3 regions of the Acidaminobacter sp. QWL-03 genome follow, and region 3 is predicted to be linked to each of the others. Evidence: riboswitches for the same ligand, from Rfam matches in the RefSeq annotation. Region 3 holds a riboswitch; each other region holds the start of a gene.
What was found. A riboswitch is a leader RNA that binds a small molecule or an ion and turns the genes downstream of it on or off. The one in region 3 is predicted to bind cobalamin.
Positions count from the first base shown of each region.

Region 1: linked by a shared signal. The riboswitch ahead of cobT (nicotinate-nucleotide--dimethylbenzimidazole phosphoribosyltransferase) and the one ahead of AC4PHM_RS15415 (energy-coupling factor ABC transporter permease) in region 3 are both predicted to bind cobalamin.
Region 2: linked by a shared signal. The riboswitch ahead of AC4PHM_RS13070 (ABC transporter substrate-binding protein) and the one ahead of AC4PHM_RS15415 (energy-coupling factor ABC transporter permease) in region 3 are both predicted to bind cobalamin.

Region 1 is NZ_CM178752.1:1,168,155-1,175,730, forward strand. Features, by position in the region: gene AC4PHM_RS05305 (glycoside hydrolase family 1 protein) at 1-1,273, opposite strand, end outside; gene AC4PHM_RS05310 (hypothetical protein) at 1,857-2,189, shown strand; gene bfr (bacterioferritin) at 2,343-2,810, shown strand; gene tnpA (IS200/IS605 family transposase) at 3,087-3,488, shown strand; gene AC4PHM_RS05325 (RNA-guided endonuclease TnpB family protein) at 3,504-4,721, shown strand; gene AC4PHM_RS05330 (hypothetical protein) at 4,808-5,221, opposite strand; cobalamin riboswitch at 5,313-5,496, shown strand; gene cobT (nicotinate-nucleotide--dimethylbenzimidazole phosphoribosyltransferase) at 5,606-6,733, shown strand; gene AC4PHM_RS05340 (SWIM zinc finger family protein) at 6,843-7,565, opposite strand; gene AC4PHM_RS05345 (DEAD/DEAH box helicase) at 7,562-7,576, opposite strand, start outside.
Region 2 is NZ_CM178752.1:2,779,898-2,787,473, reverse strand. Features, by position in the region: gene AC4PHM_RS13075 (FecCD family ABC transporter permease) at 1-994, opposite strand, end outside; gene AC4PHM_RS13070 (ABC transporter substrate-binding protein) at 1,041-2,000, opposite strand; cobalamin riboswitch at 2,108-2,239, opposite strand; gene AC4PHM_RS13065 (thioredoxin family protein) at 2,725-2,970, shown strand; gene AC4PHM_RS13060 (thioredoxin family protein) at 3,059-3,274, shown strand; gene AC4PHM_RS13055 (Lrp/AsnC family transcriptional regulator) at 3,432-3,869, opposite strand; gene AC4PHM_RS13050 (ribonuclease H family protein) at 4,085-4,645, shown strand; gene AC4PHM_RS13045 (HD domain-containing protein) at 4,740-5,306, opposite strand; gene rbr (rubrerythrin) at 5,445-6,023, opposite strand; gene AC4PHM_RS13035 (ferritin) at 6,106-6,612, opposite strand; gene AC4PHM_RS13030 (desulfoferrodoxin) at 6,695-7,075, opposite strand; gene AC4PHM_RS13025 (Fur family transcriptional regulator) at 7,100-7,519, opposite strand; gene rd (rubredoxin) at 7,560-7,576, opposite strand, start outside.
Region 3 is NZ_CM178752.1:3,336,722-3,344,297, reverse strand. Features, by position in the region: gene cobI (precorrin-2 C(20)-methyltransferase) at 1-490, opposite strand, end outside; gene cbiD (cobalt-precorrin-5B (C(1))-methyltransferase CbiD) at 487-1,692, opposite strand; gene AC4PHM_RS15430 (ATP-binding cassette domain-containing protein) at 1,689-2,534, opposite strand; gene cbiQ (cobalt ECF transporter T component CbiQ) at 2,531-3,313, opposite strand; gene AC4PHM_RS15420 (energy-coupling factor ABC transporter substrate-binding protein) at 3,297-3,593, opposite strand; gene AC4PHM_RS15415 (energy-coupling factor ABC transporter permease) at 3,615-4,355, opposite strand; cobalamin riboswitch at 4,486-4,681, opposite strand; gene AC4PHM_RS15410 (ABC transporter ATP-binding protein) at 4,830-5,837, opposite strand; gene AC4PHM_RS15405 (ABC transporter permease) at 5,837-7,576, opposite strand; gene AC4PHM_RS15400 (ABC transporter substrate-binding protein) at 7,576-7,576, opposite strand, start outside.

The sequences.
Region 1 (7,576 bases), 1.4 Mb from region 3:
CACCGCTTTTTCGTAGTGTTCTCTCCTGAGTCTCAAAGTCGACAGCAAATAGTCCAAAGGGGCCTGATTCGCCTTCCAGCAGTTCGAAATTGTCCATGAGGCTCCAGTGGTAGTAGCGTTCAATCGGCAGACCTTCCTCGATCAACTCGGAAACGGCCTTAAGATGATCGTAGATGAATTGGGTGCGGAAGGCGTCTGCAGCGTCACAAGTGCCGTTTTCGGTGATCCAGATGGGGAGGGAGGGGTGGTGGCGGTGGGACCATCGGCAGACTTTTTTGAGGCCTTCGGGATAGATTTCCCAACCAAGATCATTTTTGGGTTTATCCGGAAGAATTTCCGCATAGAAACCACGGCCGTGGACACCACTGCGAGAATAATAATTTATGCCCATGAAGTCTGAGACCACTTGCCTGCGCTTAAACATGCCAACGATGCTGAGTGGCGGCAGCAGACGTCCCGTGGTAAAGGCCATGACTGATACACCCTGGAACAGATAGGACATAAGCTTCGCTGCAGCGCAATCCAACCCTTTGGGACTGTAGGGCACGAAATCGATCAGGTGATGAGCCACGCCCACGCGGGTCTGACCCCGGTTGCCAAGTTGGTTGTCAGCAGAGTGGACCTGCCCTCCGTTGTTGCCCCCGTTATTAAGCTCCAAACGCATCTCGTGGATCAGACTGTACGCTGCGATGTGGCAGCGGGCAAGATTCGCGAGGACCTTCATGGACTTGCGAAAGCTCTTTTCGCCCGGAGGCCAGATACCAAAATAGTAGCCGTTGGATGCATAAACGTTGGGCTCATTGAAGGTGACATAGTCCTTGACAAGATCGCCCAAGTGCTCCATGACATAGCGCACATAGCGCTCAAAATATGTAACACAGTCTGGGTTCAAGAATCCGCCGAGATCGGCGAACCAGAGCGGGAGGGAGAAGTGGTGGAGGGTGATCATGGGCTGAATGCCGTTATCGATAAGAAGGGACAGCTCCCGACGGTAGTGGCAAATGGCGGCGTCGCTGAAAACCCCGTCCTCCGGCTCAATGCGGCTCCATTCGAGGCCCATTCGGTAAATCTGCTGATGGGTATCTGTCAGCAGTCGGAGGTCTTCGTCAACACGGTTCCAATGGTCAGCGGCGCGCAGGCAGGTGGAGCCATCTTTAATATGACCTTCTTCGCACCATTTGAACCAGGTGTTATTGCGGTCCCCACCCTCAATTTGGGTCGCGGAGGTGGCACTGCCCAGGAGGAAATGATCCGGCAATTTGAAGGGCTTCATAGATTAGTCACCTCCTTTTGGGGGTTCTGGTCCTGTGCCACAGCAGTCGCTTTCACAGTCCCATAGGACTCAATAACTCAACTCTCGTTATAGAAGTGACTTAGGGTGGAGTAAGGTCATTTAACTGGTCAACGGATTGGTTGATAAACGTTAAAGATTCTTGAGGTGATGTTTAAGGACTTTTTACTTAAGGCGAGTGCTGTAGTGCTTTAAGATTTACAAGAAATATATGTATTTATATCCATTCTCTTGGTGATTACTCACGTGGCTTAGCTGCCTATTGTTTAACATTAACAAGCCTTTGAATAATTCTCCATTTTGAAGTTGGACGGCGGCGTCGATAGGTTTCGTTCGGTGATGTTAGGTTTTTTAGGTGATGATAAGTGGCGATAGGCTCGAGCTGCAGACGCAGACACAATCGCAGTCGCAGCTAAAGTCGCAGCCGCTGACAAACTATTCCACGTTCCCTCTACTTTGCTAGTTTCCACTTAAACATACTTTAATATTATTCGTTTCAGGGTATAAATACAGATAATCAATTGACCACCTTCGTTCCTGTGACTTTCCTAAGGAGGCTTATGTCATGAAGACTGCTTTTCTCCCCAAAACCAAAACCGGACAATGGTCGGTCATACTGTTCGTAGTTTTCATCTTACTCACTTTTTTAGGTACTTACCTATCGAGAGCCTTAAATAACGATATTGAATATCCAAATCCAATCAACAGTCCAATTTTAGGCACCGTGCTCTATCTTACGTTTATCATTGCAGGCGCAGCCTTTATTACCGGAATCCGAGCTTTTTTGAAATACAAAGAGCGCGCCATAACAGTCTATATTGTGCTGGTCATAGGTGGGTATTTCGCTCTTGCTGGTTCTGCGTTGTTCATAGTTGGAATGTTTGAGCTGCTGAGATGATTTTCAAGACACCTTCATCAGAAAGTATATTACATTGCACACAATCTAATTCCCTTTCTCCCCATAGTATATTGACGAAATTGCGTTTATAATCCTCAAAAAAGGGAAACTAGATAACGATGTACAAAACATTAAAATTTGGGAGTTGAGCGTATGAAAGGCAACAAAGAATTGATCGACGCGCTAAATGGTCTACTGTCAGATGAACTCACCGCCGTCAACCAGTACATGGTCCACTCCGAGATGTGTGCCAACTGGGGCTATGAAAAGCTACATAAGCATTTCGAGAAGCGAGCTATTGATGAGATGAAGCATGCGGAAAAACTAATCGGCAGGATTTTGTTCCTGGAAGGCATTCCAATTGTAACCCAGCTTAACAAGGTGCATATTGGCAGCGACACCATCAAGCAGCTGGAAAATGACCGCCTGGCTGAGATGGACGCCGTCAAGGCCTATAACGACGCGATCGTCCTGGCCGGCGAGGTCAGAGACTTTGCCACCCGCGAAATCCTCGAGTCCATCCTTAACGACGAAGACCGCCATCTGGACGGCATCGAGGAGCTCCAGGACCAAATCTCCCACATGACCCTGCCAATCTTCCTCACCACTCAAGTGAACTGATTTATCACTACCCAACAATTTTAAACAAAAAGCCAGCCTCTGCCGATGGTCATCCATTTCCACAACACATCGCAAGGGGCTGGTTTTATTGTTTTGCACCCTCTATTCAATTGTGCCTCCTACTGGCCCTTTCGCTTGATTAAATAACCGCGCACACCCGTGACTTCAGTCGTGGGTTAGCGGCGCCTTATGTATAGTTATGAATTAAATTGTAATCCTTCAATTTACTTTGTTACAACATAACCGTATGTTATAATAGTACTGAGGTGTTGTGGAATGTCTAAAGTAAAAAAAGGTCGAGGTTATGTCTACTCTATTCAGTATCATATTGTCTGGTGCGTCAAGTATAGACGAAAAGTTCTGACTGGCGCGGTAGAGGAAAAACTCAAGGAAATCCTTTTTAAAATAGCGGATGAAAATGGATTTACAATTGAAGAATTTAACTGTGATCAAGATCACGTTCACTTGCTGATCGACTGTAAACCTCAGCACTACATTCCCAACTTCATTAAAGCGCTCAAAGGTGTCAGCGGCAGATTCATGTTTGAGAATTGTCCGTGGCTAAAAGATAGCTTTGAGGATGGGCACTTATGGAATCCAGGTTATTTTGTCGTTACGGGTTTCGAGAATATTGAAGCTCAAGTTGAAGCCTATATACAATCACAAAAAGAAAAATAGGGCGGTGCTGAGAGCATGCGGATTGAAAAGGGCTATAAGTACCGAATACAACCCAATAAAACTCAGCAGGTACAACTCGAGACTATGTTCTCAGCAAAGCGCTTTGTTTGGAATCATTTTCTGAAACTGAACATGGATCGGTATGAGAAGAAGGAACACCTCATCCCTTACAATAAGATGTCGAAGCTGCTCACTGAGCTCAAAGCAACTCATCCATGGCTCTATCAGTGCGAAAAATCTGTTTTACAGAACACTCTTAAAGACCTAGCGAGTGTTTATTCACGCTTTAATAAAGGTCCAAAGAAATACTCGAAGAAAACCCTGGAAAAAGCAGCGCGGACAGGTAAAACGCTTACCTTTTATGATCTGGAAGGACACCCGAAATTCAAATCCTACAGGGATTTAGTCCAGTCCTGCAAAATGAGCTGGACCGGAAACAATATCGAGGTCAAGGAAAAGGAAGTTCAGTATACCTCCTCCGGCAAGTATAGAAAGCAAAACTGCAAAATCAAACTTCCAAAAGTAAAAGATGTTAAAATTGCCTATTCAAGACCCTATCAGGGTAGACTGGTATCTGCATCGGTCACCAAAGAATCAGATGGAAAGTATTACGTCAGCCTGTGCTGTATTGAAATAGAGCATGAGCCAGCTGCTGCGACGGGTGCAAACGTTGGCATCGATATGGGCTTGAAAGCGTTCTATTACACCTCTGACAAGGAGGTCGCGGCAAATCCAAAATATTACCGAAAATATGAAAAACGCATGATCAAAGAACAGCGCAGGCTTAGCCGTCGTCAGGAGGGCGGAAAGAATCGAAACCGACAGCGCGTCAAAGTGAGCCGTTGGCATAAGCGGGTTAGAAACTGCCGAAAGGATTTCATTCACAGGCTGAGTACATCGCTGATCCATCGCTACGATCAGATCTTCATAGAAGACCTAAATGTGAAAGGTATGATGGGAAGCAGAAGACTGGCAAAGAGCATTGCTGACGCGGGCTTTTCAGAGTTCTTCAGACAACTGGAGTACAAGGGTAAATGGAATTATAAGCTGGTACACAAAGTAGACAGGTTCTATGCGTCTAGTCAATTCTGCTCTGAATGTGGTCATCAAAGTGAACAGACAAAGGATTTAAGTGTAAGGCTATATCAGTGCGAGATATGTGGACTAGAAATCGACAGGGATTTCAACGCAGCCGTCAACATTTTAAAAGAAGGATTAAGAATCGTAAGTTAACGTAACAAGAACCGCAGGAACTGTGGGGATCGCTTGGTATATTTCGCATCGGTGGATGTGAGGACCCAAGAATCCCGTGACTTCAGTCATGGGTGGTTCAACTCACTCCCAGGCTTAAACCTGAGCGCTGACCAATCCTCATCCAGTGCGATCTGTCTGACAGGTTCAAGGCCAAGGTCCTTAAAAGCGTCCCAAAAGTTATCCCGTCTGAGATCCGACTTGTATCTCTTGGACGATTTTTTAGGATACGCCACCCAGATCAAACCGGATGGGTCCATAGTGCTTTTGAGAATGGGTTTAATTTCCGCCAGCTGCGCTTGGTCCCTCGCAAAGCACAATACAAAGAGGCAGGTTTCACCAGGCGGATCAAAAAGTACTGTCAATTGCTCCTGCCACTGCGCTAATACACTGCTGAATGCTTCAGGGACATTGAAAGCAAATATTGAAGTCTGATCCTTAACGTTGAGTTTCTTTAAAAGCTCTGCCGATGGTTGATCCATAACAACGCTCCTCCCATAATTACTTTCACACATCCAAATTATACCTTTTTGCACTTGATATCTTCAAAAATTCTGTTAGAATCATATTAATTGAACATGAACGCTCTTAGGTGCCCCATGCTGGGGAGAATAGGGAAACCGGTGAAACTCCGGTACGGACCCACCACTGTAAAGGACGAGTCTTTCGCTGATCCACTGGCTTTCGCCGGGAAGGGGGCGAACTAAGACGCTTGAGTCCCTTGAGTCAGGAGACCTGCCTAAGAACAAAAGTCTTTCCTGGGTAACGGAGAGCAGCGGAGATGACGGCAAAGTCCCGACCACAATACTTTTTATTGTGGCGGGACTTTATTTTTTTACCAAAATTTGACTTGGAGGAGATTTAAAATGACAACCGAACTTAAAACAAACAAATTTCACGGCCTGGAAGCACTCAAAAGCGCAAGCCCCGAAGCACTCGAAGCGGCAATAAAAGAACTTGCCAGCGGGATTGAAGCGCTGGATCAGAATGCGGCCGCCGGCATGCAGCAGCGACTGGACTCCAAAATTAAGCCCCTGAGAAGTCTTGGCGTCTTAGAAGACATTGCCCAGCAAATCGCGGGGATTATGGGCACCCCTAACCCAAAAGTTAACAAAAAAGCCGTCCTCCTGATGGCAGGCGACCACGGCGTCGTTGTGGAAGGCGTAAGTGCCGCGCCACAGGAGATCACTGCCCAGATGTTTTACAGTTATCTGAGAGGAGAAGCCGGCATCAACGTCCTGGCAAGGCACGGAGGCGCGGAAGTCATCTGCACGGATATTGGCATAGTCTCCCCTTTGGATCCTCCAGTGCTCATGGCCAACCGCGTCAAAAACGGCACGGACAACATTGCCCATGGACCAGCCATGACGAGAGAAGACGCTATGCGTGCAATTCTTACCGGCGCGAGAATCGCCTCAGAAGCCATTGATTCAGGTGTGAACCTCCTCGCTACCGGCGAAGTCGGTATTGGAAACACGACGCCGAGCGCGGCGCTGATTTCTGTCTTCACCGGACACAGTGTCGAAGAAGTCACAGGCCGCGGCACCGGACTTAAGGATGACGCCCTCAAACATAAGGAAAACATCATTCGCCAAGCGATCGAAGTCAACCAACCTGACCCTGCTGATCCAATCGGTGTGCTGTCCAAAGTCGGTGGCCTTGAAATTGCGGCGCTCTCCGGCGCAATCCTGGAAGCCTCTTACCGGCATGTTCCTATCATCCTGGACGGTATCATCTCCACCGCCGCGGCCCTCGCAGCTGCTCAAATCGCGCCTCTTTCAGCAGCCTACATGATCTCCTCCCACAACTCTGAAGAAAAAGGCCACGAGATTGGCCTGAAACAGCTTGGCATTAACTTCCGTCTCGACTTCCATATGAGATTGGGTGAAGGCACAGGCGCCGCTCTTATGTTCCCTATGGTTGAGGCTGCGCTGAAGATCGCGGATGAAATGGCGACGTTTAACGCTGCTGGTGTTACGACGGGGGATTTTTAGGCAACTGGCACTCAGTCTAATTTAAACGAAAAAGTCCCTTTGCCGATGGTTGTGAGAACCGTGACCATCGGCAAAGGGACTTTGTTTTTGTATTTAATTAATTATTGCTTTACAACTCTAATCCAAAGTGGTCTTCCAACTCTTCCGCTTGGATTTCCCGCTCGCTCTTCTTCCCGGCATTCTTCAGCATGCTTTCCAGCTTGGCCTCCATGGACTTTTTCACCAGTTCCCGTCCGTCTAAATGCCTGAGTTCGAAGAACAACATGGGGTTCTGGTCCAGCCTGGCGCCGACGCCGTAAAGCACCGCGGCCACGTGCTTACACATGCTGGCCCAGTCCGGGCAGCTGCAGTCAAAATGAATCTCCTTGGGGGATGGAAACAACCCATACTTACGGTCCTGAAACAGAACCTCCAGCGCTTTTGGAAATTTGCCTTCGACCAGCTGTTCCAGGGAATCAATCTGATGATTGCACAGCGACGTGATCTGCGCCCATTTGTCGTCGCTTAAGGTGTCGATGCTTATTTCCACTTTGTAGGGCTTCGACCGGCTGCCCTGGACCAGTGCGTCGACGCGGCCTTTGGTGATTTTAAGGTCCAGGACGGTGTTGCTCTTCACGTAGCTCTTGCCCCGTCCAATCCTGTTGCTGTAATCCGCATAGCTCTCCAGGTTGGCATTCCAGGCTTTGCCCCACCACGTTCTGGCCAGGGTCCGTCCCTCGATGATCACCGGCTCAGCCTCAGGATTCTGCTTCATCAGCTTTTGGAGTCCCTTCTGAGCCTTGGCCTTTTTCTCAGCGACCGTTTCCGGCCTTCGATAATTATAGAAACTCATGAGACATCACT
Region 2 (7,576 bases), 560 kb from region 3:
CAAAAACTGACGTTATGATGCCAATAGGCAGCTCTCCGGGCATGATCAGGGTTCTGGCCAGTGTGTCTGAAATCACCAGGAACGTCGCGCCCCCTAAGATCGAAAACGGCAGCAGAGTCCTGTGATCCGGGCCCGAAATAATCCGAACCACATGGGGGATGACGAGCCCCACAAAGCCTATGATGCCGCTGACCGAAACCGCCGCCGCTGTGACAATGGAGGCCACCACCAGAATACTCTTCTTCACCTTTTCAGTGTCCACACCGACACCCTTTGCGCTCTCCTCGCCTATGGCAAGGGCATTGAGATCCCTGGCATACATCAGCAAGTACCCTGTGCCGATGGTGATTGGCACCGCAGCCACCAGAATCTGCATCCAGTTTGCCGTCGCAAAGCTTCCCATAGTCCAGAAAATGATGTGCTCCATTTCATCGCGGTTGAGCGACATAATCAGGGAAATCATGGAGGACAGCAGATAGTTGACCGCGATCCCCGCAAGCAGCAGCGTCACCACCGGCGTCCTGTTGCCGACTCTGCCGACGTTGTAAACAATGTAAGCTGCCATAATCGCACCGGTGAATGCGCCCACCGAAACAGAGCTGAGTCCGGCGATACCTGCATTGAAGCCTGTCACAATGACTAAGGTGGCGCCTAAAGCCGCGCCAGAGGAGATCCCAAGGACGAAAGGATCTGCCATTGGATTTTTGAAGATGCCCTGATAGGCTACCCCGGATACAGACAGGGCGCTGCCAACCAAAGCGGCAAGAAAGATGCGTGGCAGGCGGATCTTCAATAGAATCGCCTCGTGTGTGGGTTTTATTTCATCCAGTTGAATCATGGTGTCAAACAACGGAATTCTGGATAACAGAATCCTGGCGCTGTCCATGAATGAAATATCTGCAGAGCCAATTGCGCTTGCGGCGACAACGGCGAGCACGAGTCCTGCAGCAAGCGCCACAAGGCCTTGAATCAGCTTTTTATTTCGCTTTTTCATGCGTGCCACACATCCTTTTTTAGTAACGGGAAACATCCGTTTTGAATTAGAACAACTCCGGATGCATTATTTTCGCGAGTTCAAGCAGTCCCTGTGCAAGTCTGGGTCCCTGAAGATCAATGAGGTTGTTGTCGACTTCCACAAGACGGCCTTCTTTGACCGCCGTCAGCTCTTTGTAGCCATTCGTGGCTTCAATGCCTGCTTTATCGTCATTGTACAGTGAGCAGATCACGAACTCCGGATCTTTCTCCACGAGCTTCTCAATGCTGTATTTCCAGCCCTCCGTGTCATTGGCGACATTAGCGCCGCCTGCCATGGTCAGCATCTGGTCAATAAACGTACCTGCGCCGGCAGTGTAATCGCCGCTCTCGCCATACCCTACAACATAATAAACGGTCTTTGGTTCGACACCGGCTACTTTTTCTTCGACCTGAGCAACAGTTGTCTTCATGTCTTCGACAATGATAGTTGCCTGGTCTTGTTTGTTGAGGACACTGCCGGTCTGTGAAATGGCGTTGTAGACGCCTTCAAAAGTGTCATGGGAAGAAAGGTCGAGTACCTTGTAGCCCAGTGATTCAAGCTTGATGCGGACATCATCGTTAAACATGTTGGACACGAGAATCAGGTCCGGCTCGACAGAGGCTATGGTTTCAATGTTGGGCTCCGTGATTGTGCCGACGGAGAGGACATCCGCCACCTCAGCAGGATATTTGCAGTAATCGGTTCGGCCTACCAATTTTTCGCCTGCGCCTATGGCATAGACAATCTCAGTCGCAGCCGGTGACAAAGAAACGACCTTCATAGGCTCCTGTTCAATGACAACTGTTTTACCCGAGGCATCCGTCACTGTGAGCGGATACACGGTTACGGCTGCTTCTGCAGGTGCCTCTGCAGGCGTTTCAGCAGGTGCTTCGGCAGGCGTCTCCGGGGCAGGGGACTGGCATGCCGCCAGTGTTAAAACCAACGTGAGCATTAAGAGCAGTGACCAAAACTTCTTTTTGAACATTAAAAAAATCCTCCCTTTTTTAGGTGAGGACCGATACGGATAAGCTGGAAACCCTATTATATATAGGGTTCGCCTATGTAGCCGGTCAACCTCATCCTCGTGAGTTGATGTACCAGAAATCCTTCGGCTGGTTCCTGACTCGCGCGTTTCCAATTGCTGCGCTCACAGTAGCGGGACTGTGCCGGCTTCAAACCGGCTTCCCAATTAAGTCCGTAGACACCAAGGATTTATGTTAATTTCAGACCTATCATACCTGATCACAGAAAAAAATGCAACCCCGCTTGCATAAGTTCCGTTCTAAAGACTATCGGCTTAAATGGATCGCCTTCAGATTCACCATTAAATCCACAGTTTACCCTCTGGATGAGTGGTTTTTGTTTTCCCCACCTTCAGCGGGCTTTTACACATCCCATCCCCAAGAAAACTGAACTTTTACACAGTTCATCCACAGTTTCTGTGGATAAGTCGTATTAAGGGTGTTTATTCGACAAATTTCGATGCGAACACAGATTCGGTTATACACATAGTCCACAGGTTATCCACCGTTTTACACAGATTTTACACAAGGGATTCACAGACTTAGGGCTTTTCCTGTGGAAAACCCCATAATTTTACCGCCAGTCCGCTGCATCCCACCGCGCATCCGCCCCCAGTCTTGCTCTAAAAGTCCTTCGGGTGTACAATGTAGACAACATGAAAGCGCGTCATCCGGGAGGGATAACTTGTGAACATAAAAATTTACGGCCACGGCTGTGATAAATGTGAAAAAATGTACGCACTGGTCCTTGAGATTTTGGCTGAATACGACCTTCAAGCCGAGGTTGAAAAAGTAGAATCCCTAATGGAGATCTACAAGGCGGGTGTCATGACCACACCGGCCATGAGCATTGATGGCAAAGTGGTTTACGCCGCGAACGCGGTTCCGGGGCGCAGCAGCCTCGAAGCCCTTTTACTTCAGGAAAAGAAATAGACCCCCGGGAACTTTGAAAGGAGTCACGCCCATGAAATTGATTATTTATGATCAAGTGTGCTGAGGGTACTCGAAAATTGCGCCCATCGTGGATGAGGCCATACGACAATTGAAAGTTTCACTGGAGGTTGAAATCATAGCTGATATCCGGCTCATCAAGGCAGCCGGAGTTGAAATGATGCCGGCAATGGCACTTGAGGGCAAACTCCTGCATCAGGGCAGAACGCCTAATGTACGGGAAGCCATGACCATTTTAAGCAGCGCCCTCGCGGAGCACGGGATCAAAACTGCCCTCTACGAGTAGGGATCCACCTAAGGCTTTAAGCATAAAGGCTGCTTCGGGACACGGTATGCTCACCATGCCGCCGGAGCAGCCTTTTTAGTGGATTGTTGTACTGAAGTACGATTATTTGTGATTCAATGAGCTTCCATTAACCAAGGTGACGGCCTCGCGCAGAGGTTTAGTCAATCTTGAGTTTGGAAGTCTCTTTTAAAGTAGAGAGTGCGACGTAAGTGTAGGTATTTCGGGCAAAGTCGTTGATTCTCTCAATGACGTTCTCGAGCTCCGTGGTCGTAGAGGTTCTGACTTTGATTAAAAAGGTGGTATTTCCAGTGACTTTGTGGCATTCCAGGACTTCCGGCATAGCGACCAGCTTCTCGCCCATCTCCGCTATGCTGACATCCCCAAGTGGAATACTTATAAAGGACAGTAAGCCGGCATCAACCTCATAGGCATTCAAGACAGCTGTATACCCTTTGATGACACCTTCCTGCTCAAGCTTTTTCACGCGCTCCTTGGTCGCCGTGGTTGACAGACCAATGGTTCGTCCCAATTCAGAAATGGACAGCTTGGCGTCGTCCTGAAGGATTCTTAGGATTTCCTTATCTGTTGCGTCCATGATTTACTTTCCTCCCCCGATCGCGCCTTGCGGCTATTGCGCCTGACGGCTACTCGCGTCATTTGGCTACTCGCGCCACATTGGCTGTGGTCTCATTGAAACGATTATAGCCTTTTTTTTGCTTTTGTGCAATAATAGTCAATAAACCCTTAAATTTAACTGAAAATCATGCAATGAGATTTAAAAATCACTTGAAAGACAGGAGGCTTCCGTGCGTGAAACTCGTGACCATACATACAGACGGCGGCTGCGCCGGCAATCAATCGGATCAAAACTTTGGCGGTTGGGGAGCGCTCCTCGAATACAACGACAACGTCAAAACCCTCTACGGCGGAGAGATTGACACCACCAACAACCGCATGGAGATGACTGCCGTGCTGGAAGCCCTTAAAGTCCTTAAATCCAAGGATCTGTCTGTTGAAATCTATTCAGACAGCGCCTATCTGGTCAACTGCTTTCGAGAGCGCTGGTATGATAAATGGCGTTTGAACGGCTGGATCAATTCTTCCCGGCAGCCGGTCGAAAACAGAGACCTATGGGAAGCACTGCTGCCCTTGGTCGAAAGCTTCAGCAAAATAGAATTCTTAAAAATCAAAGGTCATCTCAATCTGAAAAAAACGACAGAAGTCCGCCAGTGGAAGGAAAAGATTGAGCGCTACAATGGACGCACCTATTCTGAGGACACCTTCAAGCATCTGCTCGAAATGAATGCCAAGGTTGACGCCCTTGCCAACCAAGGTATTGATGAGATGAAATTAAAGAGCCAGCCTATGTAGACTTTGCGCTCATTATACGCCACACACCAAAACCGCCGTCAGATGACTGCGGTTTTTTTAGGTTTCATGTTGTTCTCACAGCCAGCAAACGCCGCTACAATAAGCTGAGTCCCTCAGCCTGAAGCTCGGCTTCTCTTTCCTTAAGGGCGTCGACGACCGTCTGAATGTGTTCCATTAACTCAAAACCAAGCGCTTCAGCGCCTTTTTCAATTTCCTCCCGGTTCACCGCCCGTGCAAACGCTTTATCCTTCAGTTTTTTCCTGACGGATTTAGCTTCAAGGCCTTCAAAGCCGTCAGGCCGCACCAGTGCCACCGCAACTACAAAGCTGGCAAGCTCGTCGCAGGCGTAAAGCATTTTCGCCATCAGCGTCTCCCTTGGCGTCTCCGTATAATCTGCATGGCCTTTTACGGCCAGCACAAACTCATCCGGAAAATTCCTGTGCTCGAGCAGGTCTACAGCGACATAAGGATGCCTATCCGGAAATTTTTCGTAATCCAGGTCGTGAAGCAGTCCGAGCGCTGACCAAACTTCAACGTTCTCTCCCAGGCGTTTTGCGTAGCCGCGCATGGCGGCCTCAACGGCGAGGGCATGCTTCCTAAGGCTTTCCGTCTCTACAAACTCTTTAAGAAGCACCCAGGCTTGATCTCTGGTGACCATCATTGGTTAAAACCTCCTTAATTCAAACTCACTCTCTAACTTCTTTATACCACTTTCCGCTCTTTCAAATCGAGTTTCCGGACACACAAAAAGCGGCGCCTTCGCGCCGCTTTCCTCAACTTTTAAACATCCACAAATGGATTAGTAATTCGATTCCTTGACTTCAAAATAGCCCTGAGGCTTCTTGCAAGTCGGGCAAACGCCAGGCGCTTTTTCGCCTTCGTGGACATAACCGCACTCGCGGCATTTCCAGCGCGTCTTTTCCTTTTTGGCAAAGACTTCCTCGTTAGCGCAGTTTTCTGCCAGTTTGAGATAGCGCATTTCGTGCTCATACTCAACTTTCGAGATCATGCGGTAAGCCGTGGCGACATCCTTAAAGCCCTCTTCTTCAGCGACTTTGGCGAACATAGGATACAGCACGGTGTGCTCCTCGTTTTCGCCATGCGCTGACGCAAGAAGGTTCTCATAAGTTGAGCCCACTGTGCCTGCAGGGTAAGCCGCGGTGATTTCAAGGGCTTCACCGGCTGTCAGGAAGTTGAAGAAAATTTCTGCGTGAACGCGCTCGTTGTCGGCCGTTTCGTTGAACAGGCCGGCGATTTGCTCGTAACCCTCTTCAATAGCCTTCTTTGCGAACATTTGGTAGCGATTTCTCGCTTGTGATTCACCAGCGAAGGATTTCAAAAGGTTCTTTTCTGTTTGTGTTCCCTTAATGGCTGACATTATGTCCCTCCTGATTATGTAAATTCTTCCGGCCGGACAAAATTGTCCGGCCGGCCATCAAATCTCTTTTTGCTTGGCAACCTTACTCAGCAGCCGGATTGAACACGCGCGCTCTGAACTCGCGGTCCATCATTAAAATGCCATTGCCCTTGCCGTCAATAAGCTTGAGTTCAGAAATAATTGCTTCTGCATTTGACTCTTCTTCCACCTGCTCATCAATGAACCAGTTCAGGAAGCTCTTAGTCGCATGGTCTCTCTCGTCAATGGCGATGTCCATGATGTTGTTGATCAGGCTGGTGACGTGCTGCTCGTGAGCAAGCACTTCTTCATACACATCCACGACGTTTTCCCACTCGACTTTTGGACCGTCAATTTTTGTCAAAATGACACGACCGCCGCGCTCATTGACAAAATCAAACATTTTCATTGCATGGAACTGCTCTTCCTGAAACTGAACGCGCATCCAGTTCGCGAAGCCAGGGAGGTTTTGCGCTTCGAAATACGCTGCCATGGAAAGATACAGATACGCTGAGTACAACTCTGCGTTGATTTGAATGTTGAAAGCTTCTTCTACTCTTTTGTTAATCATGCTCCGTCACTCCTGTACTGCCTTCAGACTTACCTCTGAAAGTCGCTGTGTTTTAGTGTTATTCAAGTGCGGTAAGTAACTATTACGCTTCTGAGCTCCAGTGTCCGTGAAGATTGCAGTACTCGCGGGCTGAAACCGTCTCAGCGTTTGTGCAGAAATAAGCAACCGGCTCATCGCCTGGCTTGAGGAATGCCGTCAACACTTCTTTGCCCGTCAGAAGCTCAATCCACTGAATGTAGTGAGCGTCCGTCATAGGGTGAAGTGTGGAACCGACGGTGACCTTGTAGCCGCCTTCGACTTTTTCAATGACCGGAACGTGCTTCTCAGTAGAGGAGTCCGCTTTTTTCTCTTCCATAAACGTCATAGGCTGACCACAGCAGACGAGCTCGCCGCCGCCCTCGTTATAGACCTCTACTATGTTTCCGCAAAGTTCACATTTAAATACGCCAAGATACTTAGCCAAATTGTTTCCCTCCTACTAGTCATACTACTGGATCTGATTGCACCCAGAGCATAGTCCTTTGTAATACACATGCTTCTCTCGAACTTCCGATCCCTCTGGACCGCCGTAACGCAATTGATCCGCTTCAACGTCAAAATCGAATACCTTCTGGCAGGAAACACATTTGAAGTGCCCGTGCAATGAAGTATCCGCGTCATAGCGGGCTTCATTTTCCTCAATGGAAATCAGGTATGCGATCCGGTTTTCAACAAAGAGGTTCAAGGTGTTGTAGACCGTCGTCTTGGAGAGTGTCGGTATTTCGGGAACAAGCGCGCGGTAAATTGTATCCACGGTAGGATGCTCCTTCGTATGCATCAGATACTCAAAAATCCGGATCCTCTGATAGGAGGGCTTGATACCGCTTTCTTTCAAATACTCGCTGATGTTCTCGATCTTCCTGAGCATGTTGCCCTGACTCCCTTCGATGATGCTTATAACTAACGGTCTATTCCGGTTCGAACA
Region 3 (7,576 bases):
GCCCACCCTCCAGATCAGAATAGGACGCCGGCACCACATGCAGCATCTCACTGCCCTCACACAGCGGAACGTTTAACTTTGCTGCCGCCGCGCAGAAAGAAGGTACCCCCGGTATCACCTCTGTGTCATAGCCCATGCCCGAAATCCGCTGATGCACATAAAGCGCAGTGGAATAGATGGTGGGATCACCCAGCGTCAGGAAGCCCACATTTTCACCCGCCTCAAGATAGGCTGCCAGTATCGTCGCCGCTCGTTGATGGCTGGCTTCCAAAAGATCTTTGTCCCGCGTCATTGGCATGTCACAGCAGACAATCCGCTGATCTTCCAAATGCGCTTTCACTATGCCAAGCACCACATTTTCCGACGCGCCGCTGTCCGGCACCGCTATCACCTTGCAGGTCTTAAGGGTTTCAACGGCTTTCAGCGTCAGAAGTCCCGGATCTCCCGGGCCGGTGCCAATGCTGTAAAACCTGCCTTTTTTTTCAGTCATTCCATATGCCCCATTTCTTTAAGTCTTTCCGAAGTCTTTCCGAAGTCTTTTCGAAGTCTTCCCGCCAGCGCCTGAGCGCCGTCCGTCTCTCCAATCACTGCGTCCTGAGCAGAAAACAGGATGACCTCCACCTTCATAGCACCGCGAGTCCGGTAATTCAATTGAAAACAGATCCGCTCCATGACTGAGTCGAAGACCGCCTGAGTCAGTTTTGCCGCGTCAAGGACTTCAATAGCCTCATCCGTTGTACCGCAAGCCATGATCTGACGGACCAGCGACGGCGGCGCCCCCGCCATGGCGCTGTGCACGCCCAGGATCTCCATCCGGCCGTCCGCCATAGACGAATGGGTTTGCATAATCCCCGCTGCCAGCTTCACGAGCTTGCCCACGTGACCCACCAGCAAAATCTCTTTAAAACCTTTATAAACCAGGTAATCCAGCGTTTCGCCTATGTAATTTGAGCACTTCACGCCGGTTTCCAGATCGATCTTCAAAACCTCACTGCAGTAGTCCCTGCCGTAATTGCCCGGCGAAATCAAAGCAACCTCGGGATGCTGTTGGGACGCCTTATCTATCAGCACCTTTATTGTATCGATCAGCGCCTGCTCGCTCATAGGCTCCACAATGCCCGTAGTCCCCAGGATGGAAATACCGCCTTGAATGCCCAAACGGCCATTAAAGGTCTTCTTCGCTATCTCCTCGCCATTCAGAGCCGAAATCTCAACTATCAAACCGCGGTCACCCTCAATACCATGCCGGGCCGCCACCGCCTCCACATGCTGCAAAATCATTTTCTTTGGCACAGGATTGATCGCCGGCTCCCCCACCGCGCAAGGCAGACCTCTGGCCGTCACTACACCTACGCCTGGACCGCCTGTAATAGCGACGTCCGCAGTACCCGCAGCTCCCCCAGACTTAAACCGAACCTCCGCCACAATCTCCATGCCATGGGTGACATCCGGATCATCCCCTGCGTCTTTGCAAATCCCGCAGCGGGCAAAGTCCGGCATCACCTCAGGATGCACTGTCTCAAGCTCAATCTCCTCGCCGGCGGGCAATGTGACACGCACCTTATCCACCCGCTTACCGCTAAGCAGCATTTCCGCCGCAGCCGCCGCAGCCGCCGTGGCACAGGTCCCTGTGGTATACCCATATCGAAGGGCTTTTCCACGCTTCACCACAACACCAAAATCAGTTGTCATCCGCGCCTCACCCACTTCAAAAAGCTTTTACGGGCTTGGCCGATGGTCGCCGCGCCCACCTCAAGTTCCAGCCCATCCTTGTCTCTTAAAATCTCCATGAGGTGGGCAATCCTGGGCAATCTCAAATCATGCATTCTGAGTTGATCCGGCGCTTTAAAAATCTCGCTGCTCGTCCCCCGCATCACGACCTTGCCTTGATCCATCACGAAGACCTTGTCACAGTACAGGGGCACCAGATCGATCTCGTGGGTGGACAAGATGACAGTCACGCGCTGTTGCTTCCTGAGGTGTAAAAGCAGCGACAAGATATCGCTGACCCCTTTTGGATCCAGCCCCGCCGTCGGCTCATCCAAAATGATGACCTCCGGCTCCATGGCCAGTACCCCCGCGATCGCCACCCGCTTTTTTTGTCCAAAGCTGAGGGCATGGGTTGGCGCGTCAGCATATTCCAAAACACCCACCTGCGCCATGACAGCTTCCACCCGCTGGGTCGCTTCCGCCTGAGATAAACCTAAATTCAACAGCCCAAATGCAATATCGCTTCGCACGTCCGTCGAAAACAACTGGTCGTCCGGATTTTGAAACACTATACCGACCCGCTTTCGGTGCGCCATCATAGCGCTGCCCCCATAGGAGATCGCCTGGCCTCTGTAAAGCACATCACCCGCACTCGGCCTCAGCACCCCGTTGAGGTTCAGGAATAAGGTCGATTTTCCGGAACCGTTCCCGCCCAAAATTGCGGTGGTTTGGCCTTCTTCAATCTCAAGATCCACCGCGTCCAGTGCTTTTTGCCGATGGTCATAGGCATAAGTCAGATTTCGAGTTTCCAATATGACGCTCAAACGAGCCCACTCCTTTCAAGCCATACCGTCGCACCTGCCAGCAAGGCCATTGCCGCGGCACCCCAAACAAGTGCGCCGCCCGACTCGTACTGCTTCTCAAGCTGCTGAAAGTCGCCGCTGTAACCACGGGACTCCAGCGCGTCATGAACCCTGTCGCATTTGATATAGACCCTCAAAAATAAGCTTGCGATCAGCTGTCCCGCTGAATGAACAGACCGTTCAAAGGTGACATAACCCAGTCGTGAAGTCTGGGCGGTTTTCATGGTTCTGAGCTCCGTCAAGAAGACGAAAATATAACGGTGCATCAACGACATCAGGGCGATCAGCAATGTCGGCATTTTAAATTCCTTCAGCGCCCAAAAAAGGTCGGACATGGGGGTTGTCAGCAGAATGAAGTACATGCCGCTGACGGCTGCGAGGCTGCGTAGGGTGGTATCGAAACCATCGGCAAAAGCTTCTGGGTCTATGCCAATAATCCTGCCGAACATAGACCCGCCAATGATTAGCGAAGTCCCTTCAGCATGAGCCTGCAGCATTAGCGGAAGGACAGCCATGGCAAGAAATCCGAGAGGCAGGGCCAGCAATTTGAGGTAGGCGCTGACACGCAGTTCCGTGCTGCGAAGCGTTAAGGTCCCTATGATAAAAATCATTATGAAACTAAACTCAGCATGATCCGCCAACAGCGGGGTCACGGTAGCGCAGAAGCCAAACAGCAGCTTTGACTTTGGATTCACCCTTGCAATTCGGGCTCTGAGCACTGCATCATCCCTGCTGAGCACGACTGTCAACCTCTTTCTTGCCGGCAGTCATCCTGCCCAGGATAAACCCTAATGCACCTGCTCCAATAGCGGCCTGCAGGCTGAACACCAAAGACTCCACTTCGCCGCTGGGAAGTTCAATCAGAGGCTCGAACCAAGGCACATATTCCGGATCAATGGCCATAACCGCCTCTTCAGCCATGCCATCAGCCCCCGAGAACTCGGCATTTTTTAAAACTATGACGGGTACAGCCGCGAGTAATAGGGTCAACGCAATAAAAATCAGATTTTTTTTCAACATGCTGCCGTGCTCCTTTCGCTTTTACGCTATGACTTTAAGCGCTTTGAGCGCTTCGCCGTTATATTTTTCAAGGACGCTGAAAACAACTACGGTTACCAGTCCTTCACTGATGGCCAGAGGAATCTGTGTCAATGCGAAAATGCCAAGAAATTTGAACAGGGACGTCATAACGTCGCCATCTGACGGATGTGCCAGGGCGAGCTGCGTTGCCGTAACTATGTAAGTCATCATGTTGCCCGAAAACACTGCCAGAAAAACGGCTGTGCTGCTTTTCACTTTTAAGCGCTTCATGAGCTGATACACTAAAAACGAAACCAGAGGCCCTGCAATGCCCATGGCGAAGGTATTGGCGCCCAGGGTCGTCAGCCCGCCGTGGGCCAGAAAAAAAGCCTGAAACAGCAGAACTATAACGCCAATAATGGCCATGGCTGAGGGTCCAAATAGAATTGCGCCAAGGCCAACGCCTGTCGGATGGGAGCAAGTTCCCGTCAAGGAAGGAATTTTCAGTGAGGACATCACAAAGGCAAAGGCGCCGCACATGGCAATCAGCACCAGAAATTTTTGCGAGACCTCAACTTGCCTTTTAATCGAAAAATATCCCGCCACCAGAAACGGCAGGCTGATAAATCCCCAGATCAGTGCCCACAGCGGGGGCAGAAAACCCTCCATAATGTGCATGGCTCCGGCTGGTGCAGCAGCCAAGAGGATCAGGGCGGCGGCTGACGACAATGCAATTGCTGTCTTGGCTATTTTTGTATACATTATGACACCTCCATGAATTTGGGCGCGAAGGCATAAAAAAAACTCCGGCGCATTAAAGCGTCAGAGTCATATTGCGATCATAGAGACATAGCATGCCTCATCATAACCTTTTCCGTCTCCACGCAGAAAAATGCTAACTACAATAAAGGCAGGTCTTCTGGCTCAGCTTCATCATACAATCTTGCGTCTTCCCAATGGACTAGCCATCAGTGACATTAAGCAAGTGTACTCCACCTTACAGCAACGGGGACTGCGCGGGATTTTCACCCGACTTCCCTTTTAATTGCCAGGATTTCTCCTGGCAAACCTTTACTGGATTCATTCAATTGAGTCAAGCATAAATCATCACTTTGGCCTTGTCAAGAAGTTGAAGGAAAACTTTCACTCTGCCAAGGCCAGTGCGCTCCATACCTATAGCACCTTGAACATTGACCCATAGTGGCTTGGAGGCAACCCTAATTTTCCATTTTTCCGTCACACCCACGCCAGCTTCACCACGTCATTCACCACGATTTGACTTTTTTGCGCTGTGACGATTTCAAAACCATCGGCAGAAGCCGCACTTAATAACTGGTAACGACATTCAAGGCCGTCCCGGCTCACCCGGCCCACTCTATAAGCCCCCTCGTCCTTCTCCCCTGCTCGAACCAGAACGACGGATTCCGGCCTGTAGCAGCGCCTCAGGATCTGGATGCCCTCAGAGCGCTCTTCCCGAAGTTCTATAATGGGCAACGCCCCATGTCCCCCCAGATTTGACAGAGCCTCCGGCAGCGGCAAGAGTCTGCCCAGCATCCGCCCTGCCAGAAGAGTCACTGGATGCCGGTATAAGTCTGCAGGTGTCCCGCATTGAAGCTGTCGTCCTTCACTCAGAAGCATGATGCGGTCCGAGAAAGCCATTGCTTCGCCGGGATCGTGGGTCACCAGAATGATGGTAACCTCATAACTGTCGCGAATACTGCGGATCATCTGCCCCATGCTGGTGCGCAGCGCCAGGTCCAGACTTGAGAAGGGCTCGTCCAGAAGCAGCACAGAAGGCTTGACCGCGAGGCCCCGGCCTATGGCGACCCGTTGTCTCTGACCACCGGATAATTCTCTTGGATACCTGTTTTCAAGGCCTTCCAGCTCCAGCAGTCGAATCAGTCGCTGCAGCTCCGCCGTGATTTCTTTTCGGGGAATCCCGCGAATGTCCGCGCCATAGCACAAATTGTCCAGAACGGTCATATGGGTGAACAGGGATGGCTCCTGAGAAATGTAGACTATGCCCCGCTGCTCAGGAGGGAGCCCGGCCATGTCCCTGCCATTCAGCTCAAGACCTCCGCCATCAGGCCGTACCAAACCGGAAATCAGCTTAAGCAGCGTCGACTTGCCTGAGCCGGAAGGCCCCAATACCGCTACCAGTTCCGGACGGGAACACTCAAAGGTAATGTCCTCCAGGACTTTTCTATGCTCATAGGTTTTTGAAAGCGCCATCAGTCGCAGCATTATAGGGTTTCCTTTCTGTAGTCAGAGCGGTTGATCCAGGATTTTGAAACGGCATGAGCCATCAGAAAAAGGCTGCCATTGATTAAAATAAAAATTATGGTATACAGGCTGCCCCTGAACAGATCTCCGTATTCCAGCGCGGGGATCAGCAGCGCTCCCAGAGTGGTGATTCGACCGCCGCTGGTCATTTGCGTAGAGAAGGTTTCTGTCAGTGACATCAAAAAAGCCAGGGAAAAGCTGAGGATGAGCGGCGGCAGCGTCGAGGGCAGCAGCACTCTGATAAGATAATCCAGAGGCCGTCCGCCCAGGGTTCTTGCCGCCTCTTCTTGGGCATGACCCGACTGGCTTTGATACTGGAACTGAAGCCCCACAGCGTAAGGAACGACTATGGCAATATGACAGATTACCACGGAAAGCCAGGAGCCGTAATAGCCCAGCCGGATGCTGGCCATCTGTGCCCCCGTGATCAATACTACACCGGGAAACAGCAGCGGCAAAGCCAGGATCACCATGGCTGCGGATCGCCCCTTCACAGCCTTCTTTTTCGAGAGGGCCCTCCCGGCGCAAAAACCAGCAAAGCTCGCCAGCACCCCGGTGAGCCCTGAGATCATCAGGCTCTGTTTTAAAGCCTTCTGCAGCATGGGGTCAGACACGACGCTCAAGGCGCGCCTCACAGCACCAGAAAAATCAGGCATGAGCTGAGGGAATCTCAGAGAGGGTGACAGACCATAGAGGAGAAACCAGACCATAGGTAACAAAATCATTAAGGCATAGAGCCAGGCTATCATCAGCCTTGAACGTTCCCCGGACCGCGGGGTCACACCAAGCTTTCGACTCAGCGGCGCCAGCCAGTGCTTATAGCCCAGCCCTCGTTTAAAGGCTTGATGCAGCAGCGCGACAAAAAACAACGTCAAAACCAGGCACAATACTGCCAGTGTGATCACCAGCGCCATCCGCTCCGGCAGTCTGTGAAGGTCTGGGTGAAGAAGCAACGCATAGTATCTGGCAGGCAGCAGCTCGGGCTTCAATGCTCCAAGCCACACCGGCACCTCAAAGCTGCCAAAAATGAAGGCAAACATGACGCCACCTGCCAGCGCAAGGAGTCCGGCCGACGAAGGCAGATACAGGCTGTGCCACAGGGTCAGGCCGCCGGCGCCAAGGGTTCTGGCTTCGAGCTCAAAGGTATTGCGGATTTTGTCATAGTACGGTTTCAGGATCAGCGCCGCGAAAGCGCTGCCTTTCCATACATACGGAAACCAAAGTCCAAGGCCAAAAGGTGTGTAAAGGAAGACTGGAAACTCAGAGGGCGTTTCAATCCAGTGCCACTGGGCTGCCAACCTTGCCAGAAATCCAGATTGACCCAGCAGCGACTGAGTCGCCAGCGCCACGACGCCGTAAGGCAAAATCACCGTTACTGCGAGGCAGAGGCTGATCAGTACTTTCATGGCCAGGCGACTGCTTCCCGAGAGCGCCCAGGCTATGAATGCGCCCATAAGGACAATCAAAAATGCGGCCGAGGCGCTGAGTCCGGCAGTGTAGACCACGTCCCGCCAAAAATCCGGACGCTGCCACAATGACGAGAAATAATCCAGCGTCACCGCTCTCATGTCCAGGATTGGCACATAGCCCAAAGCAAGTTTCAAAACCTCAGCCAGTCCAAACACCAGGCACAGCGCAATGGGAATCATGGCCGGGATCAGCTGTGCCCAGAAGCGCCACGTTGCCCGGCGCCCTTCCAT